DNA from 2 places in the Actinacidiphila yeochonensis CN732 genome. Region 1 is predicted to be linked to the other one. Evidence: predicted binding sites of a transcription regulator. Region 1 holds the regulator's gene; the other holds the start of a gene.
The links. Region 1 encodes HspR, which represses chaperone genes until heat shock. Its sites were predicted from a motif close to TTGAGNNNNNNNNNCTCAA; they were not measured.
Positions count from the first base shown of each region.

Region 1 (14,794 bases):
GGTCACCCGCTGTCCTCCCCTGGCCTTCTCGAACGCCTTCAGCAGCGCCTTCGGCTCGGCGCCGCGCGAGGTCAGCAGGTCGGCCGCCGGGCCGCCCTTGACGGCGGTGCCGATCAGCAGGTGCTCCGTGGAAAGGTACGCGTCGCCGAGGTCCTTCGCCCGCTGCGAGGCGTCGGCGATGACGGCGAGCAGGTCGCGGTTGGCCTGCGGTGGCGCGACGGTGGATCCCTGGACCTTGGGCAGGCCCGCCACCAGGCGCTCGGCCTCGGCACGCAGCGCCCCCGGATCGGCGCCCACCGCTGCCAGCAGGTCGAGCACGTTCTCGTTCTCCGCGCCGCTCAACAGGGCGAGCAGCAGATGCGCGGGCGTCAGGTCCGGGTTCCCCTCGGCGACGGCCCGGGTGTTGGCGGCGTTCAGCGCTTCCCGGCTCTTGTTGGTCAGCTCGGCGTCCACTGGCCTCGCATCCTCCTCGGTGGTGGGGCTGGTTGTCGTCCGGCGGTCGGTGCCCGGACGGGTTCAGCAGATTTCAGCACGGCTTCCACCCCGTCCGGAGGAACCTGCGCAAACCTGCCTTGCTCAACCTAAGGCAAGTTGAGTCTATTCCACTCAATACTGTTGCGGGAGGGTTTTCCACAGGCGCGTCGCCCCCTCTCCCCGGCGAGGCCGGCGGCTGCCGCGGACACGCTCGGCGAAAGGGACGAGAGTCGGCGAAGGCGACGGGTCGGTCGGGGCCTGGGCGGGTGGGGGCGCTCGACGAGGGCCGACGGCCGGTCGGATGTCCGTGGCGGCCACGGGCACCGGGCGTCGAAGAGCGGCTACCGCCGTGCGGCGACGCGAAACGGGTGCTGCCCGGCCCCGCCGGCACCGGCGGGGCAGAGGACGCGATGACCTCCGAACGGGTGAGGCAGGGCCGGGGCGCGGCCCAGCCTCCACGCACGGGCTACCGTTCAGGCCATGTCCACCCTGGCCCGCCGCGACCCGCGCGCCCCCGAACCCGACTTCCTGGCCTTCTGGCGCGAGCGCCACGTGTGCACCCTGACCACGCTCCGGCCGGACGGCTCGCCGCACGTCGTGCCGGTGGGCGTCACCTACGACCCGGAGGCGGGCCTGGCCCGGGTGATCACCAACACCGCCAGCCGCAAGGCCGCCCACGTCCGCGCCGCGGGGCCCGGCGGGGCGCGGGTGGCGGTATGCCAGGCCGACCGGGGGCGCTGGTCGACGCTGGAGGGGGTCGCCACGGTCAGCGACGACCCGGCGCGGGTCGCCGAGGCCGTCCGCCGCTACGCCGAGCGCTACCAGCGCACACCGGCGGAGAACCCGGACCGGGTGGTCATCGAGATCGCCCTGACCCGGGCGATGGGACGGGCGGCGCCCCCGAAGCGATCGGCGGGGGTAGCGGGTGAAGCGGGGGAAGCCGGCGTACAGGGCGAAGCGGGCGATGTCTCCGCGGGCGGACCGGCGGAGCCCCCTGCGGTCGCCCCGGCGGAGGGGTAGGCGGGCGCTCTCCCGGCCCGGACGACGGCCTGAGGCATCCGATCCGGGAGGCCGGCGGGCCCGCGCGGGCGGTGGGCTCCGGACGGCGCCGGGTGCCCGGCCGGCTCCGGAGCTCAGGCCGCGATGGTCACCTTGCCCAGGAAGGCGTCCAGGTTCCGCAGCATCCGGGCCACCTGCTCCTCCAGGGTCAGTGTCTCCTCCAGCCGCTTCACCAGCGCGGAGGTCTTCTTCCCGCGTACGTAGAGCGGGCAGGCCAGGTCGGCACACATGTACAGGGCCACGGTGTTGCCCTGGCGGCCCGACGGTCCGGCCAGCTGCGCCGCCATCAGGTCCACCCCGCCGCCGCTGTGCCCGGTCACGCACAGGGAGCACAGGCTGGAGCGGGTGAGTCCGCGCCGCACCCCTGGCGCCGCGCGCAGCGTGATCCCGACGGGTCCGCCGTCTCCGGGCCGCACCAGGTAGCCGCGGTCCGGCGCCCCGGGGTCCCGCCAGCCGAGGAAGTCCAGATCGGCCCAGGGCAGCTCGGCCAGATCCCGGGGCAGCGCCAGCCGCTTCGCCTCCCCCTTGGAGCAGTTGACGAACGACCCGCGGATGTCGGCTTCGACCAGGGCTTCCATGCCCTTGACGCTAACAGCCGCCCGCGCCACGGCTCCTCCCCTTTTCCACCCTCCCGGCGTCTCCGCGGCCCAGCAGCGCCCGACGCCGACAGCGCGACGGCCCGCCCTCCCGGCGGGGAGGGCGGGCCGTACGGCGGTGGCGCCCGCCTCGGCGCGGGCCGGCGGTCAGCCGTCGCGCTTGGGCCGCCACACCACCAGGGCGCTGGTGTGCTGCACGTCCTGGTAGGGCACCAGGTCGCGCCGGTAGGAGGCGTGGACGGCCGCCTCACGCTGCTGGATGACGGCCGCGGCGCCCTCGACCGCCGCGTTGAGCTCGGCGACACGGGCCTGGAGTGCGGCGACCTGGTTCTCCAGCTCGATGATCCGCTTGATGCCCGCCAGGTTGATCCCGTCGTCCTGCGAGAGGCGCTGGACCTCGCGCAGCTGCTCGATGTCGCGGGCGGAGTACCGCCGCCCGCGGCCGGCCGCGCGGTCCGGGGAGACCAGACCGAGCCGGTCGTACTGCCGCAGGGTCTGCGGGTGCAGCCCGGACAGCTCGGCCGCCACCGAGATCACGTAGACCGGGGTCTCCTCGGTCAGCTGGTAGGGGTTGCGCCCCGCGGGGTGCGGGGGCCGCCGCCGTCCATGCTCATGCGTTCACGCTCCCTCTGCGGCCTTGAACAGCTCCGCTCGCGGATCGAAGTCCGCGAGAGCTTCACGGTAGGACTCCAGCGCGTCCAGCGCCTTCCCCTCCGTGCGCCCGGGAACCGCCACCTCGACGGTGACCAGCAGGTCGCCGCGGGTGCCGTCCTTGCGCTGCGCGCCCTTGCCGCGGGCCCGCATGGTGCGGCCGTTCGGCGTGCCGGGCGGCAGCTTCAGGGTGACCGGCGGGCCGCCCAGGGTCGGCACCTTGATGTCGCCGCCGAGCGCGGCCTCGGCGTACGTCACCGGGACCGTCACCGTCAGGTTCGCGTCCTTGCGGCCGAAGACCGGGTGGTCGCCCACGTGGACGACCACGTACAGGTCGCCGGCCGGGCCGCCGCGCTCGCCGGGGGCACCCTTGCCGCGCAGCCGGATGCGCTGCCCGTCGGTGACCCCGGCGGGGATGCGCACCTGCATCGTCCGTGAGCTCTTGGCGCGGCCGCTGCCGTGGCAGACCTCGCAGGGGTTCTCCGCGATCAGGCCGCGGCCCTTGCAGTCCACGCACGGGTCGGTGAGCGAGAAGCCGCCCCCGCCGCCGCGGGAGACCTGCCCGGTGCCGACGCAGGTCGGGCACACCCGGGGGGTGCCGTTCTTGTCGCCGGTGCCCGAGCACGCCTTGCACGCGGCCTGGGAGGACATCCGCAGCGGCACCGTGGCGCCGTCGACGGCCTCGGTGAAGCTCAGGGTGACCTCGGACTCGATGTCCTGGCCGCGCCGCGGCTGCACCCGGGTGCCGCCGCCGCGTCCGAAGAGGCCGCCGAACACGTCGCCCAGGCCGCCGCCGAAGCCGCCGCCCTGGCCGGTCGGGCCGCCGGTCGGGGCGCCCGCCCCGCCGAAGAGGTCGCCCAGGTCGAAGTTGAAGCCGCCGGGGCCGCCACCGCCCGGGCCCGGACGGAAGCCGCCGTTGCCGAACAGGGCGCGGCCCTCGTCGTACTCCTTGCGCCGCTTGGCGTCCGAGAGCACGTCGTTGGCCTCGGAGATCTCCTTGAAACGCTCCTCGGCCCCGGCGTCCCCCTTGTTCGCGTCGGGGTGGAACTCCCGGGCGAGCTTGCGGTACGCCTTCTTGATCTCGGCCTCGGTGGCGTCCTTGGGGACACCGAGGACCTTGTACAGGTCCTTCTCCAACAGGTCCCTACTGACGCTCATCCCCGGCGACCCTCCTTTCCCTCGTCCGTCACCAGTCCGTCGTCCCGGCCACAGGTGCGGCCAGGAGTCCGGCACGGGCCGGCCGCACGGCCCGGGCGGCGCTCATGGCGCGCCCGGTCCGTGCGGCTCGGCCGGCCGGCGCGGTCAGCCCTCGTCCGGGCCACCGCTCTCCTCGTCGTCCGCCGCCTTCTTCGGCTCGGCCTGCTCCTCCTTGCCGCCGGACTGCCCGGCCTGGGCACCCGGCTGCGGCTCGGCGACCGCGACCCGCGCGGGGCGCAGGTTGCGCTCACCGATGCGGTACCCGGGCTGGAGGATCTGCACGCATGTCGTCTCGGTGACGTCAGGCGAATAGCTGTGCATCAGGGCCTCGTGCACCAGCGGGTCGAAGGGCTCGCCCTCCTTGCCGAACTGCTGCAGCCCCAGCTTGGCGGCCACCGTCTCCAGCGACTCGGCGACCGACTTGAAGCCGCCCACCAGCTCGCCGTGCTCCCGGGCCCGGCCGATGTCGTCGAGCACCGGAAGCAGCTCGGTCAGGAGGTTGGCGATCGCGATCTCCTTGACGGCGACGCGGTCGCGCTCCACCCGGCGGCGGTAGTTCTGGTACTCGGCCTGGAGCCGCTGGAGGTCCGCGGTGCGCTCGTTGAGCGCCGTACGGGCCTGGTCCAGCTGCGCCTTGACGGCCGTCAGCTCCCTCGCGGTGTCCTCGTCCCCACCGGCGGCCGGGCCCCCTTCCCGGCGCCTCCGGCGTCCGCTCCCGACGTGCCGCCCTCGGCGGCGTCGTCGGACTCGGAGGGGACCTCGGGCTCCTCGAAGCCCTTCGGTTCCTCCGTCACGCGGCACCGTCCTTCTTCTCGTCGTCGACGATCTCGGCGTCCACCACGTCGTCGTCGGCGGTGTCCTGGGTCGCGCCCGCACCGGCCGCGCCGGCCGCGGCGGAGGCGGCACCGTCGGACTGGGCGTACAGCGCCTGGCCGAGCTTCTGGCTGGTCGCCGCGACCTTCTCGGTGGCCTCGCGGATGGCGGCGGTGTTGCCGTCGTCCGAGGACTCGTTCTTCAGCTTCTCCTTGAGGTCCGCCACGGAGGTCTCGACCTCGGAGCGCACGTCGTCGGGGAGCTTGTCCTTGTTGTCCGCGATGAACTTCTCGGTCTGGTAGACGAGCTGCTCACCCTGGTTGCGGGTCTCGGCGGCCTCGCGGCGCTTGTGGTCCTCGTCGGCGTACCGCTCGGCCTCCTCGCGCATCCGGTCGACCTCGTCCTTCGGCAGCGAGGAGCCGCCGGTGACGGTCATCTTCTGCTCCTTGCCCGTGCCCAGGTCCTTGGCGGTCACGTGCATGATGCCGTTGGCGTCGATGTCGAAGGCGACCTCGATCTGGGGCATGCCGCGCGGGGCCGGCGGCAGGCCGGTCAGCTCGAACATGCCGAGCTTCTTGTTGTACGCGGCGATCTCGCGCTCGCCCTGGTAGACCTGGATCTGCACCGACGGCTGGTTGTCCTCGGCGGTGGTGAAGATCTCGGAGCGCTTGGTCGGGATCGTGGTGTTGCGCTCGATCAGCTTCGTCATGATGCCGCCCTTGGTCTCGATACCGAGGGACAGCGGGGTGACGTCGAGCAGCAGGACGTCCTTGACCTCGCCCTTGAGGACGCCGGCCTGGAGGGACGCGCCGATGGCCACGACCTCGTCGGGGTTGACGCCCTTGTTGGCCTCCTTGCCGCCGGTCAGCTCGCGCACCAGGTCGGCGACGGCGGGCATGCGGGTGGAGCCGCCGACCAGGACCACGTGGTCGATCTCGGACAGCTGGATGCCGGCGTCCTTGATCACGTTGTGGAACGGGGTCTTGCAGCGCTCCAGGAGGTCCGCCGTCAGCTGCTGGAACTGCGCCCGGGTGAGCTTCTCGTCCAGGTGCAGCGGGCCCTCGGCGGAGGCGGTGATGTAGGGCAGGTTGATCGAGGTCTCGGTGGACGAGGACAGCTCGATCTTGGCCTTCTCCGCGGACTCGCGCAGCCGCTGGAGGGCCATCTTGTCCTTGGACAGGTCCACGCCGTGGCCGGACAGGAACTGCTTGACCAGGTAGTCGACGACCCGCTGGTCCCAGTCGTCGCCGCCGAGGTGGTTGTCGCCGTTGGTGGCCTTGACCTCCACCACGCCGTCGCCGATCTCCAGCAGCGACACGTCGAAGGTGCCGCCGCCGAGGTCGAAGACGAGGATCGTCTGGTCGTCCTTGTCCAGGCCGTAGGCGAGGGCGGCGGCGGTCGGCTCGTTGACGATCCGCAGCACGTTCAGGCCGGCGATCTCGCCGGCCTCCTTGGTGGCCTGACGCTCGGAGTCGTTGAAGTACGCCGGGACGGTGATGACCGCGTCGGCCACCTTCTCGCCCAGGTACGCCTCGGCGTCCCGCTTGAGCTTCTGCAGGATGAAGGCCGAGATCTGCTGCGGGTTGAAGTCCTTGCCGTCCAGGCTGATCCGCCAGTCGGTGCCCATGTGGCGCTTGACCGAGCGGATGGTGCGGTCGACGTTGGTGACCGCCTGCCGCTTGGCCACCTCGCCGACCAGCACCTCGCCGTTCTTGGCGAAGGCGACGACGGACGGCGTGGTCCTGGCGCCCTCTGCGTTGGTGATGACGGTGGGCTCGCCGCCTTCGAGAACGCTGACGACGGAGTTAGTCGTGCCCAGGTCGATGCCGACCGCACGTGCCATGGTGAATCCTCCAGCTGACTTGAGTGGAACTGGCTCAAGGGTGCACCAGAGCCGGAGGAGTGTCAAACGACATGAGCGAAGTCGACTCAACTTTACGGCGCCCTTATGCCGCACACCGCCGCGACCAGCACTTTCTCCAGGGCCGCCCAGCACACGGAGCCCATTCGCCCCGCGGGTCGCAACGCCACCGCCACCGGCACACCCGGCGCGCCGACCCTCGCGACACACCCCACCCAGCCACCTATAGAGCACCGTTCGCGCGGCTCACCTATAGGGCACCAACCAGACAGCTCGCGCCGTCACCTACCGCGCCCGCCCCACCCCGCCCACCAGGGCGCTTCACCCACCGGGGCCTCACCACCAGGACGCCCCTACCCGTGAAGCCGGCCGCCCAATCACCCGACTTACACCCTTTACGACCACTGCGGCCACCCATGAACCGCCCCTCCGGCGGGTTTCCTGACACGATGCTGCCGAGGGACCGGGACCACGCCCTCGGATCGGCCCGGACAGGCGGTCGTCTCCGCACCATCGGGCCGCGAAGGACGCGGCCGTCGGGCGGCGCGCGGCCCCGGCGGGGCGAGCCGCCACACGGGGCGCGGCAGAGATCACCGGCGGGCACACTTCATGACCGCGCCGATCCCGGGTAGCCTCACGGTGGACCGCAGTAAGTTACCGCTTAGTACGTTCTTGTTCGCGCAGGCCCGAGGAGCCACCATGCAGCTCGCCGCGATCATTGTGTCGCTGGTCCTCACGGCGGTCGGCGTCGCCTTGATCAGCCTCGCCGTCGCGCAGATCCACCGGTTCGTCCGGCTCGGTCAGCCCGTCCCCGAGGGCAGCCGCACCAGCTCCCCCGCGGCCCGCACGAAGACGCTGGCCCGCGAGTTCGTCGGGCACACCCGGATGAACCGCTGGGGCGTCGTCGGCGTCGCGCACTGGTTCGTCGCGGTCGGCTTCCTCACCCTCGGGCTGACCATCGTCAACGCCTACGGCCAGCTCTTCAGGGCCGACTGGATCCTGCCGGTGATCGGCACCTGGGTGCCCTACGAGGTGTACGTCGACTTCATCGCGCTCTTCACCACCCTGGGCATCCTCGTCCTGATGGCGATCCGGCTGATGAACCTGCCCTCCCGGGCCGGCCGCAAGTCCCGCTTCGCCGGCTCCACCGCCTGGCAGGCGTACTTCGTCGAGTACGTGATCCTGGTCATCGGCCTGGCCATCCTCACCCTGCGCGGCCTGGAGGGCGCCCTGCACGGTGTCGGCCACTACGAGGCGGGCTACTGGGCGTCGTACCCCCTCGTCGCCGCCTTCCGGGGCCTGAGCACCGGCACCCTGCAGAACCTCGTGTACCTCGTCGCGATGATCAAGCTCGGCGTCACCATGACCTGGGCGATCACCGTCGGCCTCAACACCGACATGGGCGTGGCCTGGCACCGCTTCCTCGCCTTCTTCAACATCTGGTTCAAGCGCGACCCCGAGGGCGCGGTCGCCCTGGGCGCGCTCCAGCCGATGACCAGCGGCGGCAGGGCGATCGACTTCGAGGACCCGGGCGAGGACGACGTCTTCGGCGTCTCCCAGGTGGAGCAGTTCTCCTGGAAGGGCATCCTCGACTTCTCCACCTGCACCGAGTGCGGCCGCTGCCAGTCGCAGTGCCCCGCCTGGAACACCGGCAAGCCGCTGTCGCCGAAGCTGCTGGTCATGAGCCTGCGCGACCACGCCCACGCCAAGGCCCCCTACCTGCTGGCCGGCGGCGGCAGGACGGCGGAGGGCGAGGAGAGGGCGACCCAGGAGCAGCTGGCCGGCGTCCCGGCGGCCGCCCTGGCCGAGGCCGAGCGCCCGCTGATCGGCACGGTCGAGGAGAACGGCGTCATCGACCCGGACGTGCTGTGGTCCTGCACCACCTGCGGCGCCTGCGTCGAGCAGTGCCCGGTCGACATCGAGCACGTGGACCACATCGTCGACATGCGCCGCTACCAGGTGATGATCGAGTCCGCCTTCCCGTCCGAGGCCGGCACGATGCTCAAGAACCTGGAGAAGAAGGGCAACCCCTGGGGCCTGCCGAAGAAGCAGCGCCTGGCCTGGGTGAAGGAGGTCGGCTTCGAGGTCCCGATCGTCGGCGAGGACATCGAGGACCTGTCCGAGGTGGAGTACCTGTACTGGGTGGGCTGCGCCGGCTCCCTGGAGGACCGGGCGAAGAGAACCACCAAGGCGTTCGCGGAGCTGCTGCACATCGCGGGCGTGAAGTTCGCGATCATGGGCGGCGAGGAGAACTGCACCGGCGACTCCGCCCGCCGCCTGGGCAACGAGTTCCTCTTCCAGCAGCTCGGCATGGAGAACGTGGCCATGCTCAACACGGCCTTCGGCGAGTCCCTCGACGACGACGGCACGGTGGACCCCGCGACCCGCAGGCCGAAGGCGTCGAAGAAGATCGTCGCCACCTGCCCGCACTGCTTCAACACCATCGCGAACGAGTACCCGCAGCTCGGCGGCGAGTACGAGGTCGTCCACCACACCCAGCTGCTCCAGCACCTGGTGGACGAGGGCCGCCTGGTGCCGGTCACCCCCGTCGAGGGCCTGATCACCTACCACGACCCCTGCTACCTGGGCCGGCACAACAAGGTCTACACGCCGCCGCGCGAGATCATCGCCAAGGTGCCGGGGCTGCGCAGCGAGGAGATGCACCGCCACAAGGAGCGCGGCTTCTGCTGCGGCGCGGGCGGCGCGCGGATGTGGATGGAGGAGCGGATCGGCAAGCGCATCAACAACGAGCGCGTCGACGAGGCCCTGTCGCTCGACCCCGACATCGTCTCCACCGCCTGCCCGTTCTGCCTGGTGATGCTCAGCGACTCCGTCAACGGCAAGAAGAACGACGGCACGGCGAAGGAGTCCGTGCAGGTCGTGGACGTGGCGCAACTGCTGCTCGACTCGGTGCGGACGCCGGCCGCCCAGCCCGCCGAGGCGGGGCGGGCGCGGCCGGGTCCGCGGGGCCGGCGCCGCCGCCGGCTGAACCGGCGAGGGCGGGCAGCGGCCCGCGACACGGCGGCGGGACGTCCCCCTCGGGGAGGACGCCCCGCCGCCGTGCGGACGGGACGCGCGGGCTCAGGCCACGCCGTGCTCCGCCAGGATCTTCCGGAAGCCGGAGGTGCTGAAGACGGCGTCGCTGTTGGCCACCTTCGCCCCGTCGATCCTGATCGACGGGGTGCCGCCCGCGCCGGAGTTCATGAACGCCTTCTCCGAGCGGCTGACGAAGTCCGCGTAACCCTGGCCGCGCACCGCGGCGTCGAAGGCCGAGGACCTCAGCCCGGGCACGTGGGAGGCGAGTTCCAGCAGGTAGGCGGCGGTGAAGCCGTCCGTGGTCTCGGGCGGCTGGAACTGGTAGATCAGCGTGTGGAGTTCGGCGAAGTGGTGCTGGGCCAGCGCCGCCCGCAGCGCGTTGACCGCCCGCTTGGAGCCGCCGCCGCCGAGGTTGCCGTCCAGGAAGGACGCCATCGTGTACTGGACGCGCAGGCTGCCGGACCGGGCCAGCGCCGAGACCTGCGCGGAGTTGGCCTCTTCGAAGCGCTCGCAGATCGGGCACCTCGGGTCCTCGTAGACGGTCAGGGTGTGCGGAGCCGAGACGTTCCCGACGGTGATCGTGGTGCCGTCGGCCTCCAGCCGGGCGGGCAACTGGTCCAGGACGAGGGTCCCGCTGGGGGACGCCGCGGTGGTGGGCGGTGCGGGCGTCGTGGGGGCGGGGACGTGGCCGCGGGGGGCGTCGTCCGGTGGAAGAGGCGGCCGACACCCGTGGCCCCTCCGTTCCCGTCCGAGGCGTCGGAGCTGCCCGAACCGCCGCACCCCGCCAGTACCACGGCGAGCACCGCGACAGCCGCCGCCGAGCCCGCTGCGGCCCTTGCTCCACCCGTTCGGCCTATCCGGCCGGTCCCGTTCCGCCGACCGTCCCCGGACCAGTCCCCGGACCCGTTCCCGCTGCCGCCCATGACTCCCCCACTCCGCTCGTACCGTGATCGCACCGGTCAGCCCACAGCGCCCGGAGAGCTACCGGGCGTGTCACAGGTTGGCAGCAATGCCCCTCAGGCGACAGCGGCCCGGTCCCAGACGGTCCCGTATTGGGTACGTTCGAGAACGTGGCTGGTTTCAGGGATCGACGGGGCGGACAGGGGCGGCGGCCTGCCGCGCCCACGGACGGCGGACCGATAGGCCGCGGGCCCGCTGGGGCACCGCCCGGCGCGTTCCCGGCAGGTCGCGTCAGCGGCGGACCCGGATACGGCGGGCCCGGGTACGGCGGTCGACCCGCGGCGCCGTCGTACGACGACGTGCCCGGCGGCACCCGGGCGTTCACCGTCAACGGCCCCGACCCGTACCGCGCCCAGGGCGGTGCCCCCACGGGCCAGGGCGGCGGGCCGTCCTACGGGCGCCGGCCGGGCGCGGGCGGCGGCCAGCGCGACGGGGGCCAGCGCGACGGGGGCCAGCGCGACGGCGGGCAACCGTACCCCGCGTACCAGGCGGCAGGCGGCTACGGCGAGAGTTACGAACCCGGTGGCTACGGCTCCTACAACGACGACGCGCCCTACGGCGACGACTCCTACGGCGAGGGCAACGGGTACGGCCCCTACGCCGACGACAACGTGGCCGTCTACCGCGCGGGCCAGTCGTCGGTGCCGCCGGCCGGACCCCGGCTGCACTGGAAGGAGCTGCTGAGCGGGATCGTGCTGCGGCCCGGCCAGACCTTCTGGCAGACGCGCGACCACACGGTGTGGGGCCCCGCCCTGATCGTCACCTTCGTCTACGGCCTGATCGCGGTCTTCGGCTTCGACTCCGCCCGCAGCGACATGCTGCACTCCACCCTCTCCACGAGCATCCCGTGGATGGTGACGACCGGCATCGCGGTGGTGCTGTGCGGGCTGACGCTGGGCGCGGTCACCAACACGCTCGCCCGCCAGCTGGGCGGTGACGGCGCCTGGGCGCCCACCGTCGGGCTGGCGATGCTGGTCACCTCGGTCACCGACGTGCCTCGGCTGCTGTTCGCGCTCTTCCTCGGCGGCGGCAACAGCTTCGTCCAGCTCCTGGGGTGGCTCACCTGGATCGCCTGCGGGGTGCTGATGACCTCGATGGTCGCGAAGTCGCACGACCTGCCCTGGACCAAGGCGCTGGGCGCGTGCTCGATCCAGCTGGTGGCGCTGCTGTGCCTCTTCAAGCTGCCGCTGATCTGAAGCTGAGGGCTGCCCGGGGCTGGGGGCTGGCGCGTGCCTGGAGGCTGCCGCAGGTCTGAGGGCTGCCGCTGACCTGGGCCCGCGCGGGCGCCCGGCGATCGGGCGCGGGCGTCAGACCTGCGTGCGGTGGAAGTTGAGGTAGGAACGGGAGGGCGTCGGCCCGCGCTGACCCTGGTAACGGGAGCCGTGCCGGGCGGAGCCGTACGGGTACTCCGCGGCCGAGGTGAGCCGGAACAGGCACAGCTGCCCGATCTTCATCCCGGGCCAGAGCTTGATCGGCAGCGTGGCGACGTTGGACAGCTCCAGCGTCACGTGGCCGGAGAACCCGGGGTCGATGAAGCCGGCGGTGGAGTGGGTGAGCACCCCGAGCCGCCCCAGGCTGGACTTCCCCTCCAGCCGCGACGCGATGTCGTCCGGAAGCGTGATCACCTCGTACGTCGAGGCCAGCACGAACTCCCCCGGGTGCAGGATGAACGCGTCATCCCCCTCCGGCTCCACCAGTCGCGTCAGGTCGGGCTGCTCGACGGCCGGGTCGATGTGGGGGTACCGGTGGTTCTCGAACACCCGGAAGTAGCGGTCCAGCCGCACGTCGATACTGGACGGCTGCACCATCGACGGCTCGAACGGGTCGACGCGCACGCGCCCGTTGTCGATCTCGGTCCGGATGTCCTTGTCTGAGAGAAGCACCCCCTGAGACTAACGGAGGGCGTGCCTCACCTCGGCAGACGGCGCGGCCCCGGCCGCCCGGGCCGGGGCCGTACACACCGCGGCGGAGGCCCCGCGGACCGCGAACCCCGCGCCCCGCAGGGCCCGGTGGGGGCGCGCGCACCAGGCGCTCACACCACGGACGCCTGCCCCACCGAGACCGGGGTCACTTCCCCGAACCACCCATGACGGCACCCACCGGCACCGCACTCCGCAGCCGCGCGCACTTCGGGCACCGCAAGAGCCGCCCCGGCCCGAGCCGCGCGGGCCCGAGCTGCTGCATCGGAAACCTCGCGGTACTGAACACGTGCCCCTCCACACAACGAACGACGGTGCGCTCCATGAAGCCCCTTCCCCAACTCCGCGTGGCCGAGGCACCACACACTAGGCCACCGCGCCCCCACCCCCCGGAACACCACACCGGACCCCATCCCCCGCCTACTCCCCCACACCCCACCCGCCATGCGGTACAGTATCGGCGGAAGCCCCACCACAACGGGGTCCAGGCGGATGTAGTTTAATGGTAGAACATGAGCTTCCCAAGCTCAGAGCGCGGGTTCGATTCCCGTCATCCGCTCCATTGCGAAGCCCCAGGAATGAGTTCCTGGGGCTTTTGTTTTCTGAACCATTTTTCGGAGACCGCGCCCTATCGTGCCGACTTAGCAGCGACAAGGCGGCGAATAGTCGCTATGGCTAAGAGGTTGTCTCACGTGGCAGGTTCCGCGAGCTTCTTGAGTAGCTCAGGGCGGTGGCCATGGCCAGGCTTCGGCTCTGCCGGTCGTTGCGGTCCGCGTACGGGATCTTGAGGCCACGAGTAGCCCATGGCAGGCTCATGCTGCATGATCGACGAATTCGCGAAGACCAGCCTGCACGGCAGACTGCGGCGGGACCGCATGGCGCTGATCTGGAAACTCGACGGCCTGTCCGAGTACGACGCCCGCCGACCTTTGACCGTGACCGGGACCAACCTCCTCAGCCTGGTCAAACACGTGGCCAGCGTTGAGGCCAGGTACTTCGGCGAGGTCTTCGACCGGCCCTCCCCGGAACCGCTGCCCCGCTGGCAGGAGCACGACGGCAGCGATCTATGGGCGGTTGAGGACGAGGCACGCGAACAGATCATCGAGTCCTACCGGCGCACGTGGGAACACTCAGACGCGACGATCGACGAGCTTGCCCTCGATGCCGCCGGCCATGTGCCGTGGTGGCCGGAGCCTTATGCCAACACGAACCTGTTCGCCGTCCTGGTTCACGTCCTCGGCGAGACCAATCGGCATGCCGGGCACGCTGACATCCTGCGCGAAGGCGTCGACGGCCGAACCGGGACGCGCCCCGAGCATGAGACGCAGATCGATGAGGCCGCCCGCGCCACCTATTGCGCGAAGATCGAGCAGGCCGCCAGATCGGCCGCATCAGTCAAGGCATAGAAGGCTGTCCCACGTGACGTGATGGTCGAGCGCCATGATCCCGGCCGTGAGTGCTGCTCTGTCGAAGCGTTTGGTTCCTGATGAGCACGGGCGGCGCCGGTGTGGTAGACCACCGTGATTCCCAAGCTCAGAGCGCGGGTTCGATTCCCGTCATCCGGGTCCATTGCAGAGCCCCAGGTCAGCGGACCTGGGGCTTTGTGTGTACAGATCATCCGTCCCCCTCCTCAACGGCCACGTCTCGCGGTGTGCGGGGTGGTGCCGGGCGGTGCCGGGCAGCGGCGGCCCGACGCCGCACCGTGGCCGGCGCGAGCGACTCGGGCCCTGTGCCCACCGACCTCAACTGCGGGGTGCCGCGCTTGTACTGTGCAGGCCTGAGCTTCGAAAGGAATCCCGCCGTGAAGACCTTCACCTTGCCTGGCACCGACATCCTCGCCCCGAACGTCGTGCTCGGCCTGATGCGGATCGCCGAAAAGACCGACGAGGACATCCGCGAACTCGTCCGCACCGCGCGCGACGCGGGGATCGACTTCGTCGACCACGCCGACATCTACGGTGGCGAACTGCACGCCTGCGAACGCCGCTTCGCCGACGCGATGGCGCTGAGCCCGTCGCAGCGTGACGAGATCACGATCCAGACCAAGGCCGGAATCGTGCCGGACGGGCCGTACTACGACTTCTCCTACGAGCACATCGTCACATCGGTCGAGGCCTCGCTCACGGCCCTGCGGACCGACCGTATCGACATCCTGCTGCTGCACCGCCCCGACGCGCTCGTCGAGCCCGAAGAGGTGGCCCGCGCCTTCGACGAGCTCGAATCCTCGG
Region 1 covers NZ_JQNR01000005.1:1,361,733-1,376,526, reverse strand. The annotation lists gene clpB (ATP-dependent chaperone ClpB) at 1-453, opposite strand, end outside; partial or broken gene BS72_RS17665 (pyridoxamine 5'-phosphate oxidase family protein) at 955-1,365, shown strand; gene BS72_RS17660 (FBP domain-containing protein) at 1,608-2,111, opposite strand; gene BS72_RS17655 (heat shock protein transcriptional repressor HspR) at 2,277-2,690, opposite strand; gene dnaJ (molecular chaperone DnaJ) at 2,748-3,938, opposite strand; gene grpE (nucleotide exchange factor GrpE) at 4,083-4,778, opposite strand; gene dnaK (molecular chaperone DnaK) at 4,768-6,633, opposite strand; partial or broken gene BS72_RS17635 ((Fe-S)-binding protein) at 7,351-9,615, shown strand; gene BS72_RS39940 (DsbA family protein) at 9,733-10,467, opposite strand; gene BS72_RS17630 (Yip1 family protein) at 10,947-11,843, shown strand; gene dcd (dCTP deaminase) at 11,955-12,530, opposite strand; tRNA gene BS72_RS17620 (tRNA-Gly) at 13,055-13,128, shown strand; gene BS72_RS17615 (DinB family protein) at 13,388-13,972, shown strand; gene BS72_RS17610 (aldo/keto reductase) at 14,368-14,794, shown strand, end outside.

Region 2 (14,794 bases), 1.2 Mb from region 1:
AGCGGCTGCCGCACGTGCCGCTGGCCCTGCTGCGCCCGGGCGACCTGGTGATCTACTTCAAGGGCGCCACCCACGTCGCGATCTACGCCGGCGACGGCATGGTCGTCGAGGCGCCGCGGCCGGGCGCCGACATCAAGGTCGCGCCCATCGCCGCCAACCCGGTCCTCGGTGCCGTCCGCCCCGACTCGGCGCAGCCGCCCCTGGCCGGCTGGACCGCCCCGGACCTGGGCGCCGACACGGACCAGGGCACGCCGTTCGGCATGCCGGCCACCGGCGCGCAGGGCGTCAAGGAGTAGCCCACCGCCCGCCTTCCGGCCCCGCGCCGGCCCCGGGGCGGCCCGGGCCGGCGCGCGGCTGTCCGCCGGGCCGGAGCCGCCCCTCACGGAGCCGGCGCCTGGTCCGGCTCCGCGCGGGGGGTGGGGACCCGCGCGGCGTCGGGGCCTTCGGCCCGCAGCCGGTCCAGGTAGGCGGCGGCCCGCTCGGGCTCGAAGAACCACTCCTCGAAGTCCGCGGGGTCGTTGAAGCCGCCCGCGAACCGGTCGGCGACGGGCGGCAGTTCGCTCGCCGCGCCGATCAGCCCGAGCACGTGCTCCGGTGGCGGCGCGAGCATCGCGTTGGTCCACTTCACCGACGGCTCGGCCACCGCCCAGTACGCGTCGAACGCGCTCTGCATCCACTCCCGGTCGAAGGGCAGGTCCCCGCGGTCCGTGATCGCCCGCAGGTAGACGTCGGCGCAGCGGGCCGCGTTGTTGGAACCCTGCCCGGTGACGGGGTCGTTGGCGACGACCACGTCGGCGACCCCCAGCGCGAGACCGCCGGAGGGCAGCTCCGCGACCGGGCGGCGCACCACCGGGGCGTACCGTCCGGAGAGGGTCCCGCCGGCGTCGGTGAGCTCGACGCGGGCCGCGCGGGCGTGCTCCCAGGGCACGTACCGGGCCATCAGCTCCAGGGTGAGCCGCAGGTGCTCGCCGGGGTCCCGGACGCTCTGGAAGACGTCGGCGGGGCCGCCCGGCAGGGCCTCCCAGAAGAGGATGTCGCAGGGCCCGGAGGTGGTGAGTGCCGGTATGACGAACAGCTCGCCGACACCCGGCACCAGGTTGCAGCGCACCGCCGCCAGGTCCGGGTGCTCCGGCCGCGGCTCCAGACCGTGCACGTAGGCGACGGCCAGCGCCCGCTGCGGCGCGGTGTAGGGCGAGCGCGTCACGCTCCGGCCGAAGGCGGAGACGAGGTCGCCCTTGCCGGCCGCCACCAGGCACAGGTCGTAGGCGCGGGAGAACCAGTCGAGGTCGGAGACGGCGACGGCGTGCACGACGACCCGGCCGCCGCGTTCGGCGAACGCCTCCAGCCAGCCGGCCATCTTCAGCCGCTGGTCCACCGACTGGGCGACGCCCTCCAGCCGCCCCAGCCAGTCCACCGCCCGGGTGCCGTCCGGCGCGGTCACCGACACCCCCAGGCCGCCGACCTCGGGGGCCTGCGACGCCCAGAAGTCCAGGCCGAGGCCGCGCTCCACGGCCAGCGCGGAGGCGAACATGCACTGGGTCGACATCACCCGGCCGGCGCGTATCTCCTCGGCGGTCCGGCTGGTCATGACGGTGACGTCGTAGCCGCGGGCCTGGAGGCCCAGGGCGAGTTGCAGGCCGGCCTGGCCGGCTCCGACGATCAGGATGCTTCGCATCGCGGCTCGCTCGCTTCTTCGGTCGTCGACGGGCAGGACACGCCGGGAACCGGCCGCTGCCGGCCCGGGCGGCCGTCCCGTTCGGCGTGCCCGGTCCCGGCGGCGGACGGCCGGCGGAGGCGCACGTACACCGGTGTTACAGGGGCTGCTCGGCCAGGGCGTGGGTGACCAGCGCGAGCAGGGCGTCCACCACGGAGTGCCGCTCCCGCGCGTCGATGACCAGCACCGGGATGTGGCCGGGAACGGCGAGCGCGTCACGGACGTCGTCCGGACTGTACTCGGCCGTGCCCTCGAACTGGTTGACGGCGACAGCGTAGGGCAGGCCGCTGCTCTCGAAGTAGTCGAGTGCCGGGAAGCAGTCCGCCAGCCGCCGGGTGTCGGCGAGCACCACCGCGCCGATCGCGCCGCGCACCAGGTCGTCCCACATGAACCAGAACCGCTGCTGCCCCGGGGTGCCGAACACGTAGAGGACCAGGTCCCGTTCGAGGGTGATCCGGCCGAAGTCCATCGCCACGGTGGTGGTGGTCTTGTCCGGGATCGCGGCGAGGTCGTCGAGCGCCTCGCTGGCCTGGGTCATCACCGCCTCCGTGGTGAGCGGAGCGATCTCGGAGATGGCGCCGACGAAGGTGGTCTTGCCGACGCCGAAGCCGCCGGCCACCACGATCTTCGTGGAGACCGGCGCGCGGCCGCGGGCCGTCTGCCAGTCCTGCAGGCCCTCCTGCTGGTCAAAGCCTGCGAAGTCCACTGAGCACCCTTTCGAGCAGCGCGCGGTCGGGGCCGCCGGGCCCTTGCCCGGTCCCGTACACGCGAATCCTTCCCTGGTCGGCCAGGTCGCTGATCAGGACCCGGACGACTCCGAGCGGTATCCGCAGCAGTGCGGAGATCTCGGCCACCGACCGCATCCTGCGGCACAGTTCGACGATCGCCTGCAACTCGGGGACCACTCGCTCCACCCAACCGCCCCTGGCAAGAGCGGCTTGGTCGTCCGGCCGATCGATCGTAGCCACGAAAGTCTCGACCAGCAGCACGTGTCCGAATCGTGTGCGCCCTCCGGTGAGGACGTAGGGCCGGACCCTGGCGGTCCGGCGATCCGCCACCGGGCGCTGCGGGAACGGTGGTGCCACGGGTACCGCCCGCATCAACGGCCACGCTCCGGGGTGACGGTGCCGTTCTCCATCGCGTTCCGCAACTCGCCCCGGATCGCGGGGGTGAGCGCGTGGCCGGCCCGGCCGACGAAGCGGGCCATGTTGTAGGCGACCACGCTCAGGTCGCAGTCGGCGGCGGCGTGGACGCCCAGCAGCGAGCCGTCGCTGATCGACATGACGGCGAGCACCCCGCCGTCCATCGCGACGGTGGTCTGCCGTACGGCGCCGCCGTCCATCAGCCGCGCCGCCCCCACGGTGAGCGAGGCCAGGCCGGAGACCACGGCGGCCAGGTCCATCCGCGGACCGTCACCCTGGCCCGCCGGGTCCCTGGCCGGGACCGGGTCCGGCTGCGAACTCAGCAGCGGCAGGCCGTCGGAGGAGACCACGGCGACCGAGCGGACGCCGGGCACCTCCTCCACGAAGTCCTCCAGCAGCCACTGGAGGCCGCTCGCCTCGCTGCTCAGTACGGAACTGTGTGTGCTGGCCGCGTTCAACGGTTCGCCTCCTCGGCGGTGTCTCCGGGACGGGTCGTCCCCCGGTGCCGGCCGCCGGGCTCCGCGCCCCGCGCCGTTTCCAACGTCCGTCCCTCTCCCGACGGTTGGGCCGGGACGGGTGCCTGCTGCTGCCCCGGGGCCGGGACTTGGGACGGGGCCTGGGCCGGGCCCCGGGCGGGCGCGGTGTCCCGCCGGGGCAGGCCGTCGCGCTCCGGCGCGGCGGACGGCACCAGCGAGGACGCGATCGCGCCGGGCGCGGGCGGCGCGGGTGAGGCGGGCGGCGCGGGTACGGCCGCGACCGGCTCGGGCGAGCCGCCGGCCCTGGCCGCACCGGGGCGCCGCTCGCGGGGCCCGGCCTCGCCGCGGGCCTCCAGCTCCGCGTCGCGGCGTCCCTCGACCAATCCCCTCTGGAGGCCCACCAGTTGGCGGCGCAGGCCGTTCGCGTCCACCGGGCCGGCGCGACGCGACGCGGCCGCCTCGGGGCGGTCGGCGTGCATCCCGGTGGCCTGGCGCACCCGGCGCGGCAGCGCGTCCGGCTCCGGCCGCGCCCGCGCGTGCTCGGCGGGCGCGGCGGGGACGGCGGGCGCAGCGGGGACGGCGTACCCGGCGGGCACCGCGGGGGCGATCGGATTCGGCGGGGCCCCCGTCCCGGCCGCGGGGGCATCGGTTCGGCGTGCCGGGGCGGCTCCGGGCCACGGGTGCCGAGGGCGGCGCCGGGTCGGCGGGGGCCGGCTCGGCGGGAACCGCCGGGTACGCCTGCCACAGCGTGGAAGGGGCCACAGGGGACGAGGCGGGGGCCTGGAAGGGCGCGGGCGGCGGCAGTTGGTCCTCGACCCGGCCCTGGCCCGGGAGGCGGGCCGCGAGGTGGCTCGGGGGCAGCCCCGGCGCCTGCTGCCAGGCCGCCTCCTGGAGCCGCTCCGGGGCGGAGGAGGCGTCGCCCGGGGCGGGCGCCACGGAGGTGAGCGGGTCGAGGTGGAGCACCAGCACCTGCGGCAGCACCACCACGGCGAGGGTGCCGCCGGTCGGCTGAGGCCGCAACTCGACCCGTACGCCGTGCCGGTGGGCCAGCCGGGACACCACGTAGAGGCCGATCCCGGCCGCCCCGCCGGGCGGCGCCGGGTCGGGGTCCGCGAGCATCACGTTGAGCTCGGCGGCGCGCTCCATGGACAGGCCGATGCCGGAGTCCTCGACGGACAGCGCCACCTCGCCGCTGTCCAGCACCCACCCGGCGAGGTGGATGTCGGCGGTGGCCGCGGAGAACGCGGAGGCGTTGTCGAGGAGTTCGGCCACCAGGTGGCTGACGTCGTCGGCTGCCCGGCCGGCCACCCGCGCCTCGGGCACCGAGGTGATCCGCACCCGGTCGTACCGCTCGGCCTCCGACATGGCGGCGCGGGCCACGTCGATCAGCGGCACCGGCCGGGCGCTGGCGCCGTGGCTGTGCTCGGTTCCGGTGAGCACCAGGAGGTTCTCGCTGTTGCGGCGCATCCGGGCTGCGAAGTGGTCCAGCCGGAAGAGGTCGGCCAGCCGTCCCGGCTCCTGCTCGTGCTCCTCCAGCTCCTCGATCAGGACGAGTTGGCGCTCGACCAGGCCGAGGGTGCGCAACGACAGGTTGACGTGTGCGGCGTGGACGGAGGAGCGCGCCAGCACCTCGCCGAGCCGTGCCGCCAGCTCCTCCCGGGAGCGCATCAGGTCGTCGCGGGTGCGCAGGAGTTCGGCGCGCGAGCGCAGTACCGCCTGGTGCTCGGCGGCCAGGGCGGCGTGCGCGGCCGACGCCGTCGCCCGCGCCGTTCCGAGGTCCTGGAGCCGGCCGCGCAGGGAGCGCGTCTCCTGCGCGAGGGTGGTGATCCGCCGGGCCACCGCGGCGAACTCGTCACAGCCGGTGGCCCTGGGGGCCTGCCCGCTGCCGGGCTCGGCCAGCGCCCAGCGGTGCAGGGCGGCCAGCGGCCGGGCGATGCCGCGGATCACCGTGCCCAGCACCCCGGCGAGCAGCAGCAGGCACAACCCGACGAGGGCGCAGCGCAGTTCGAGGACGCTGACGGCGTGGGAGCGGTGCCCCGCCGCGGCGTCCGCCTCCTCGGCGGCCGAGGCCGTCTCGACGGACCGCATGAGGTCCAGCCGGGCGGTGAGCGCCGCCCCGGCCCGCTCGGCGCCCAGGGCCCGGCCGTCCGGGCCGAGCGCGGGCCGGCCAGCAGGGCGGCCGTGTCGCGTTCGGCCTCGGTGGCGGCGGCACCGGCGACGGTGCGGTCGTAGCGGGCGACGAGGGCCGGCGGGGCGGCGGCCCGGAAGTCGGCGAGGCCGGCCTGCTCCTGGGCACGTGCGGCCCGCGCCTCGGCCACCAGCACCGGCTGCCCGCCCTCGCCGGTCAGGGCGGCGACGAGCAGGGCGTGCTCAAGGGACGCCGCGTCGACGGCCCGGCTGAGCGGGGCGGTGCCGGAGCCGGCGGCGCGCAGCAGGGCGTCGTCCAGGCGCTGGTAGGCGGTCAGGGCGTGCTGCGGGTCCCCGGCGGCCAGAGCGGTGCGCCGGGCGGCGGACAGGCCTGCCAGGGCGGTGCGCAGCGCGGTGGGGGCGGACCGGACGGCGGCGGCGAGCGCCTGGTCGGTACGGGTCAGGTCGGCGGCGGGCAGGACGGCGCGGCCCGCGGCGGCCGAGACGGCGGCGGCGTCCCGCTCGTCGGCGACGGCGTGCGCCAGGACGGTGGTCCGGACGGCGAGGTGCGCGGCGTCCACCCGGTCCTGGGCCGCGGACAGGTCGCCGGCCGCCAGAGCGACGCCGGGCGCCCCGGCGGCCAGCAGGGCGGCGGAGCAGGCCAGCAGGGCGGCCAGCATGCGCTGCCTGACCCGCCGTTCGCGGCGCCTGGGACGTCGTTCACGCAACGTGGGGGCTCGCCTTCCGGTCTCGCGGTGGGGTCCCGGTCGGTGCCGGGCAGGGTGCGACGGTGCGCATGGAGCCCTCCGACCCTTGCAGCCCTGGTGGGGAAGGGGCCAGGCGTCCTCCCTTCGGACACCCGAACGAGTGAATCCCCAGAGGGCGTTGACCGGCCGCTTCTGCCGCGGTCATCCTCAACCACGCGTCCAGCCAGCCGTCCTGGCACTCGTCCAGCCGCCGGCCTGCCGCGCACCTGCCACCCGTGGACACCCACCCCGGCCGCCCTCGCGCCGCCGCCGAAGCCTTCGGCGCGAACCGTCCCCGGCGTGAACCGTCCCCGGCGTGAGCGCTCCCGGCGCGAATGGCCCCGACGCGCGCGGGCGCTCGGCGGCTGCCGCGCGCTGGGGTGTGGCGGAGCGCGGCGGGCGGGGCCGGTCCGGGGCCGGGCTGCGGCTGCGGCTGCGGCTGCGGCTGCGGCTGCGGCTGCGGCTGCCAGACTGGGCGCATGCGGATCGAGACGGCGACCGAGCCCGGCAGCCCCGACGTGCCCAACGAGGACTTCGTGTCGGTGGCGGTCCCCGCGGACGGCGGTGGCGCGCTGGTACTGCTGGACGGCGTCACCCCGCCTCCCGGCAACGGCGGCTGCGTCCACTCGGTCCCGTGGTTCGCCGCGCGGCTGGGCGGCGCCCTGCTGGAGCTGGCGGCCCGCCGCGAAGCGCCGCTGGCGGACTGCCTGGCGGCTGCCGTGGCCCGCACCGCCCAGGCCCACGAGGGAACGTGTGATCTTTCTCACCAGCTCACGCCGCAGGCCACGGTGGTGGCGGCGCGCTGGGACGAGGCCGCCGTCGAGTACCTCGTGCTGTCGGACTCGGCGCTGCTGCTGGCCGGACCGGACGGCACGGTCACCGCCGTCCTGGACGACCGGATCGACCGGCTGCGGGAGCGCGGGGTGCGGCTGGCGCCGCTGCGCAACCGCGAGGGCGGCTTCTTCACGGCCGCCGCCGACCCGGCGGTGGCGGCCAAGGCGGTCACGGGCAGCGTGCCGCGCGACCGGGTACGGGCGCTGGCGGCGCTCACCGACGGTGCCGCGCGGTCGGTCGAGGTCTACCGGACGGACGGCTGGGCCGGCGCGTTCGGGCTGCTGCGCGGGGCCGGGCCCGGGGCGCTGATCGCCCGGGTGCGCGCGCTGGAGGCCGAGCGGCCCGCCCCGGGCAAGGCCCACGACGACGCGACCGCCGTCCTGGTGGAGCTGTAGCCGCTCCCGGCCCGCACCCGCCCGCTCACCTCCGTACGGCCTGACGGCACCGTACGGCGCCGCCTGGGTCCGACACCGGGACGCGGGCAGCCGGGCGGCTCAGCCGCCCTGGAGGTCGTTGAAGCGGTGCAGCAGGCGGGCGAGTTCGGCCACCTCGCCGGCGCCCCAGGCGTCGAGCTGGGCGAGGAAGCGGTCACGCCGGGCGCTGCGCACCCGGGAGAACCGCTCCCGGCCCTCGGAGGTCAGCCGCGTCAGGTGGGCCCGGCCGTCCGCGGGGTCGGGCTCGCGGGCGATCAGCCCGAGCTCCTCCAGGCCGCGCAGCTGGCGGCTCATCGTCGCCTTGCCGACGCCGAAGTAGGCGGCCAGCTCCGTGGCGCGTTCCGGCTCGACCTCCGCGAGGCGGACGAGGAGCCCGTACGCGGCGGGTTCCAGGCCGGGGTGCACCTCGCGTGCGAGTTCCCCGGAGACGGCCCGGGCGCGGCGGAAGAGCACCGACAGTTCGCGTTCGAGTTCCGCCGCCCCCTGCTGGAGGCCGACGGCCCCACGCGGCTCATCAGCGTTCGTCGGAGACACCGGCCCCACTTTCACCAGCTGAAAGTTCTCTTCACCCACGGTGGTTTCCGCAGCACGTCAAGTATTTCGCAGGCGTAGACCAACGGCGGTTCCGGGGCCCTCTTCCACGCGCGTAGCTCTCCCCCGTACCGTCACGCTTGTCATGACCACATCGAGGTCATGCCGAGTCCCTCCTGGAGGCACGTATGTCCCGCGGAGTCCTCTCCGTCGTGCACGACACCGGCTCGGCCCGGACCCGGCTCGCGCTCTGCGCCGGCCTGTTCACCGCCATGGTCGCACTGGTCCTCTCCGCCCCCGGCGCGGCCCACGCCGCCGCCCCGGCCGCGTCCGCCAAGGCCGGGCACGTCTCCCACCCCCAGCTGGACTGGATGGGGTCCACCGTCGCCGCCCACGAGGGCAGCGGCTCCGCCAGCGCCTCCGCCACCTCCGAGGCCGCCACCCCGCTGGCGGCGACCCAGACCCCCGGCATGGACGTCTCCGGCTACCAGGGCAGCGTCAACTGGTCGACGGCCTGGGCGAACGGCGCGAAGTTCGCCTACGTCAAGGCCACGGAGAGCACCACTTACACCAACCCCGACTTCGCCCAGCAGTACAACGGCTCATACAACGTCGGGATGATCCGCGGCTCCTACCACTTCGCCACCCCGGACACCTCCGCCGGCGCCACCCAGGCCGACTACTTCATCGCCCACGGCGGCGGCTGGTCCGCCGACGGCAAGACGCTGCCGGGCGCCCTCGACATCGAGTACAACCCCTACGGCGCCACCTGCTACGGCCTGAGCCAGGCCGCCATGGTCAGCTGGATCCACGCCTTCGCCAACGAGTACAACGCGAAGGAGGGCGTCTACCCGGTGATCTACTCGACCCTCGACTGGTGGACGACCTGCACCGGCAACAGCAGCGCCTTCGCCACCACCAGCCCGTTCTGGATCGCGAAGTACTCCACCAGCGCCGGCACCCTGCCCGCGGGCTACACCTACTACACCTTCTGGCAGCACGCCGACTCCGGCACCTTCCCCGGCGACCAGGACTACTTCAACGGCGACACCTCCCGCCTCTCGGCCCTCGCCCTGGGCTGACCCGGCGCCCCCGTCCCCCGCGCACCCGCGCGCGGCGCGCGCCGTGCCGCCCTCCGTCGTCCGGGGGCGGCACGGCGCGCGGGCCGACGGTTCCGGTCAGGCGGCCAGCGGGACCTGCTCCGCAGCCGCGGCGGCGGGCTCCAGGGCCAGTGCCAGGACCTGGCGGACGTCGCTGACCGGGTGGACCTCCAGGGCGGCCAGCACCTCGGCCGGGACGTCGTCGAGGTCCGCCTCGTTGCGCTTGGGGATGACGACGGTCGTCACCCCGGCGCGGTGCGCGGCCAGCAGCTTCTGCTTGACCCCGCCGATCGGCAGCACCCGGCCGGTGAGCGAGACCTCGCCGGTCATCGCGACGTCCGGGCGGACCTTGCGGCCGGAGAGCAGCGAGGCCAGCGCCGTGGTCATCGTGACACCCGCGCTCGGCCCGTCCTTGGGCACGGCGCCGGCCGGCACGTGCAGGTGCACACCGCGGTCCTTCAGGTCTCCGACGGGCAGCTCCAGTTCGGCGCCGCGCGAGCGCAGGAAGGAGAGCGCGATCTGCGCGGACTCCTTCATCACGTCGCCCAGCTGGCCGGTGAGCTGCACACCCGCCCCGCCGGTCTCCGGGTCGGCCAGCGACGCCTCGATGTAGAGCACGTCGCCCCCCGCGCCGGTGACCGCCAGGCCGGTGGCCACGCCCGGCACCGCCGTACGCCGCTCCTCCGGGTCCTGGGCCGCCTCCGGCACGTGGTGCGGCCGGCCGATCAGGCCGCGCAGCGAGTCCGGGCCGATGGTGACGGGCAGTTCGAGCCCGCCGAGCTCGTGCTGCGCGGTGATCTTGCGCAGCAGCCGCGCCACCGTCCGCTCCAGGGTGCGCACCCCCGCCTCGCGGGTGTACTCCCCGGCCAGCCGGCGCAGCGCCGCCTCGTCGAAGGCCACCTCCTCGGGGGTCAGCCCGGCCCGGTCCAGCTGGCGCGGCACCAGGTGGTCGCGGGCGATGACGACCTTCTCGTCCTCGGTGTAGCCGTCCAGCCGGACCAGCTCCATCCGGTCCAGCAGCGGCTCCGGGATGGCCTCCAGGACGTTCGCGGTGGCCAGGAAGACGACGTCGGACAGGTCCAGCTCCACCTCCAGGTAGTGGTCCCGGAAGGTGTGGTTCTGCGCCGGGTCCAGCACCTCCAGCAGCGCCGCCGCCGGGTCGCCCCGGAAGTCGGAGCCGACCTTGTCGACCTCGTCCAGCAGCACCACCGGGTTCATCGAGCCGGCTTCCTTGATCGCCCGCACGACGCGGCCGGGCAGCGCGCCCACGTACGTCCTGCGGTGGCCGCGGATCTCGGCCTCGTCGCGGACGCCGCCGAGGGCGACCCGGACGAACTTCCGGCCCATGGCCCGCGCCACCGACTCCCCGAGCGAGGTCTTTCCGACCCCGGGCGGCCCGACCAGGGCCAGCACCGCGCCGCCGGGCCGCCGCCCGCCGCCGTTGCCGCCGCCGACGGCGGCCAGGCCGCGGTCGGCCCGGCGCTTGCGGACGGCCAGGTACTCGGTGATGCGCTCCTTGACGTCGTCGAGGCCGGCGTGGTCCGCGTCGAGCACGGCACGGGCGCCGGCGACGTCGTAGGTGTCCTGGGTGGTGGTGTTCCACGGCAGCTCCAGGACGGTGTCCAGCCAGGTCCTGATCCACGAGCCCTCAGGGGAGGCGTCGCTGGACCGCTCCAGCTTCTCGACCTCCTTCAGCGCGGCCTCGCGGACCTTCTCCGGCAGGTCGGCGGCCTCGACCCGGGCGCGGTAGTCGCCGCCCTCGGTCTCGGGCTCGCCGCGCAGCTCGGACAGCTCCTTGCGGACGGCGTTCAGCTGCTGCTGGAGCAGGAACTCGCGCTGCTGCTTGTCCATGCCCTCCTGGACGTCCTTGCGGATGGTCTCCGCCACGTCCTGCTCGGCCAGGTGCTCCCGCAGCCACCGCACCGCCAGCCGCAGCCGGGCGACGGGGTCGGCCGTCTCCAGCAGCTCCACGCGCTGCTCGACGGAGAGGAACGGGGAGTAGCCGGAGTTGTCGGCGAGCTGGCCGGCGTCCTCGATCTGCTGGACCCGGTCGACGACCTGCCAGGCGCCGCGCTTGCGCAGCCAGCTGGTGGCCAGGGCCTTGTACTCCCGCGTCAGCTCCGCGACGGCGCCGGGCGCCTCGGCGGGTTCGGGCTCCGGCACGAGGGCGCCCTCCACCCACAGGGCGGCCCCGGGGCCGGTGGTGCCGGCTCCGATCCGCACCCGGGACCGGCCGCGGATCACCGCGCCGGGGTCGCCGTCGGAGAGCCGGCCGACCTGCTCCACGCTGCCGAGGGTGCCCAGGGCGGCGTACCTGCCGTCGACCCGGGGCACCAGCAGCACCTGCGGCTTGGCGGCCGCCTGCGCGGGGTTCGGGCCGGAGTGCGCGGCCTGGGCGGCCTCCACCGCGGCCCGCACCTCGCCGTCGGTCAGGTCCAGCGGGACGACCATGCCGGGGAGCACGACCTCCCCGTCGAGAGGCAGTACCGGGAGGGTGAGGTTGGAACTCTGCGGCTCAAATGCCATGATCGCTCCCTGTGCAAGCAAGTTGAGTACAACCCACTCAATGCTCAGGACTCCGCTGGTGTTCCCGGGTTCCGGCGGGTCGGCGTTCGCCGTCAGCGAAGGGCCCCGAGGCGTGGTTCGCGGCACTCTGGGAGGCCCGGGCGGTAGAACAACCGATCGCGGCCCGGCCATCCCCCGGCAGGGCCGCGCAGGCCGTTCCCCGCCCCGCCCGCCCCGCGCCGCGGGGCGGGGCGGGGCGGGGCGGGGCGGGGAACAGCGAGGGGCCGGCAGGAGGCAGGCAGGAGCCACGGCGACCGGCTCAGCGGACCGGCTCGGCGGACCGACCAGCGGACCGGCTCAGCGGACCGGCTCAGCGGACGGCGCGCAGGAACGCGGAGGTCGCCGCGCGGCCGAGCATCTCGAAGCGGCTGTCGCCCGCCAGGTGCGCGTCGGCACCCTCCTGGACGCCGGCCCACTTGTTGTCGCCGTAGTCGTCGAGGACGACGATCGCACCGGGCGCCGCGATCTTCTCGGCCCACTCCAGGTCCTCCGCGACCCCCCGAGCGCTGTGGTCGCCGTCGATGATGATGACGCCGTACTCCCGGTCGGAGACGGCGGCGCGCACCTGGGGGTCGCCGGAGAAGCCGACCTCGATGCGGGCCCGCTCGCCGGCGGCCCCGCCCAGCGCCAGGTTGGCCCGGACCACGTCGACCCGGACCGGGGTGCCGGTCGGGTCCAGTCCCTCCAGGCCGCCGGGCTGGAGCTGCGACCCCACCAGCGGGTCGACGACGGTCAGCTCCGGCTCGATGCCCGCGCGGTGCAGCATCCGCAGCAGCGTGGCGGAGAAGAGGCCGTAGAGGGTGCCGATCTCCAGCACCTGCGCGTTCGGCGGGGCGAGCAGCGGGACGGCGGCGAGCTTGCCGCACACGTTCTGGGTGGAGCCGGCCAACCGGCCCACCGCCAGCGCCTCCAGGGCGATGACGTTGCGGAAGGCGACGGTCACGTTGCGCCGGGCGGCCGCCCGCTCCGCACCGCTGACCTCGGCCACCTCGGTGACCAGGCGGTCTATCTGCTCCCGCGTGGGCAGGCGGGGGCCGCTGCGCCCGGCGTGGTCGAAGAGCAGGCCGATCGCGTGCTCCTGGGCACGCAGCTCGGCCACCTCGCGGCGCACGCTGTCGAGTTCGCTCCGCAGACTCGACACCGGCCGCTGGACCCGCCGGTCCACCAAGTTCGCGGCCGGACGCAGCAGCCGCCGGGCCACCCTGTTCTTGAGAAGAGAAGGCATGGGCCGGAAGCTACGCCCCGGCCGAAGGGCCCCGGAGGATGAACGGGACAGCCATAACCGGAAGAGATGCGGTACGAACGGTGAACCACAGATGGCACATGGACAGCCAAGTGCCCTTTTTTTCTTCCGAGTTGGGTGAAAATTGGGTCATGCCCCTTGCACAGCGGCCCGGACCGCACTCGACCCGCTCCGCCGACCACACCCCGCCGACCCCACCCCCGCGGGCCCCGCCGCCTGCGCCGACCCTGGCGGCCCCGGCGACAGGCCCGTGGTGCTGGACCGGCGCGACGGGCCGTACGGGGAGGCGGTACTGCGCCGGCACGGGGACCGGCTGGAGATCATCGCCAACGGCACCTTCCTGATGGACACCTCCGACGGCCGCTCGGAGCGGCTCCTGGTGGACGCCGCGCTGGCCGCCCTGCCGCCCGGCCGGCAGGGCGCGAGCGTGCTCATCGGCGGCCTGGGAGTCGGGTTCTCGCTGGCCAGGGCGGTGGCCGAGGCGCGCTGGGGGCGCATCGCGGTGGTGGAGCGGGAGCCGGCCGTCGTCGACTGGCACCGGGCCGGCCACTTCGCGCCGTTCAGCGGCGGCGCCCTGGACGACCCGCGGGTGCGGCTGGTCGCCGGGGACCTGACCGCCCACCTGCACGGCACCGCGGAGCGCTACGACGCGATCTGCCTGGACATCGACAACGGCCCGGACTGGACAGTCACCGAGAACAACGGCAGTCTCTACAGTCCCAGCGGCCTCGCCGACTGCCGGGAGCGGCTGACCTCCGGCGGCGTGCTCGCCGTGTGGTCCGCCCGCCCCTCGGCGGCCTTCGAGGCGGCGCTGGGCAGGGCGGGGTTCACCGGAGTGCGCACCCTGGAGGTGCCCGTCAGGCGGGGTGTGCCCGACGCGGTGCACCTCGCGGTCAGGCCGTGAGGACGTGCGGGCGAGCGGGCCGGGAGAGCCGCGGGCGTCGTAGTCAGCGGTACCGACCGCCCCGTACGCTGCCGGTGACGGACGAGCTTGTGGGGCGGAAGTGGACAGCGCACAGACGACGGGCGCGCAGCGCCGGGTGCTGGTGGTCGAGGACGACCAGACGATAGGGCAGGCGATCACGGTCCGGCTCCAGGCGGAGGGGTTCCTGGTCCGCACCGCGGGCGACGGGCCGACCGCGGTGGAGACCGCCCGCGGCTGGCACCCCGACCTGCTGGTGCTCGACGTGATGCTGCCCGGCTTCGACGGCCTGGAGGTCTGCCGCCGGGTGCAGGCGGAGCGGCCGGTGCCGGTGCTGATGCTCACCGCGCGGGACGAGGAGACGGACATGCTCGTGGGCCTGGGCGTGGGCGCCGACGACTACATGACCAAGCCGTTCTCCATGCGCGAACTGGCCGCCCGGGTGCACGTGCTGCTGCGCCGGGTGGAGCGGGCGGCGTCTGCGGCGGTCGGCACCCGGGGCGCCAGCATCCACCTGGGCGACCTGGAGATCGACCACGCCCAGCGCCGGGTCAGGGTGGCCGGCGGCGACGTGCACCTGACGCCCACCGAGTTCGAGCTGCTGGTCTGCCTGGCGCAGCAGCCCCGGGCGGTGCTCTCCCGTGAGCAGCTGCTGGCCGAGGTGTGGGACTGGACCGACGCCTCCGGCACCCGCACCGTCGACAGCCACGTCAAGGCGCTGCGCCGGAAGATCGGCGCCGAGCGGATTCGCACCGTGCACGGCGTCGGGTACGCGCTGGAGACGCCGGCGCCGTGAGACCGGGGCGGCGGGAGCCCGGCCGGCTGGAACGGGGCTCGGGGGCGGGGCGCCGGGCGCGCCGCGGGACGCGGGGGCGCGGACGCGTCGGGCGGGGCGAACCGGGAGGGCGGTGCCCCGGACGGCCCGGGGCGGCTGGGGCGGCTGCGGCACTGGGCGTGGAA
Region 2 covers NZ_JQNR01000005.1:2,542,979-2,557,772, reverse strand. The annotation lists gene BS72_RS22805 (C40 family peptidase) at 1-296, shown strand, start outside; gene BS72_RS22800 (styrene monooxygenase/indole monooxygenase family protein) at 380-1,675, opposite strand; gene BS72_RS22795 (GTP-binding protein) at 1,812-2,420, opposite strand; gene BS72_RS22790 (DUF742 domain-containing protein) at 2,401-2,814, opposite strand; gene BS72_RS22785 (roadblock/LC7 domain-containing protein) at 2,814-4,697, opposite strand; gene BS72_RS38610 (nitrate- and nitrite sensing domain-containing protein) at 5,276-6,187, opposite strand; gene BS72_RS22780 (protein phosphatase 2C domain-containing protein) at 6,685-7,434, shown strand; gene BS72_RS22775 (MarR family winged helix-turn-helix transcriptional regulator) at 7,534-8,007, opposite strand; gene BS72_RS22770 (lysozyme) at 8,193-9,086, shown strand; gene lon (endopeptidase La) at 9,183-11,630, opposite strand; gene BS72_RS22760 (class I SAM-dependent methyltransferase) at 11,980-12,894, opposite strand; gene BS72_RS22755 (spermine/spermidine synthase domain-containing protein) at 13,166-13,816, shown strand; gene BS72_RS22750 (response regulator transcription factor) at 13,917-14,630, shown strand; gene BS72_RS22745 (HAMP domain-containing sensor histidine kinase) at 14,766-14,794, shown strand, end outside.
Region 2: lon (endopeptidase La) is a predicted target of HspR. The motif match lies at 11,653-11,671, and genes of this name have one in related genera.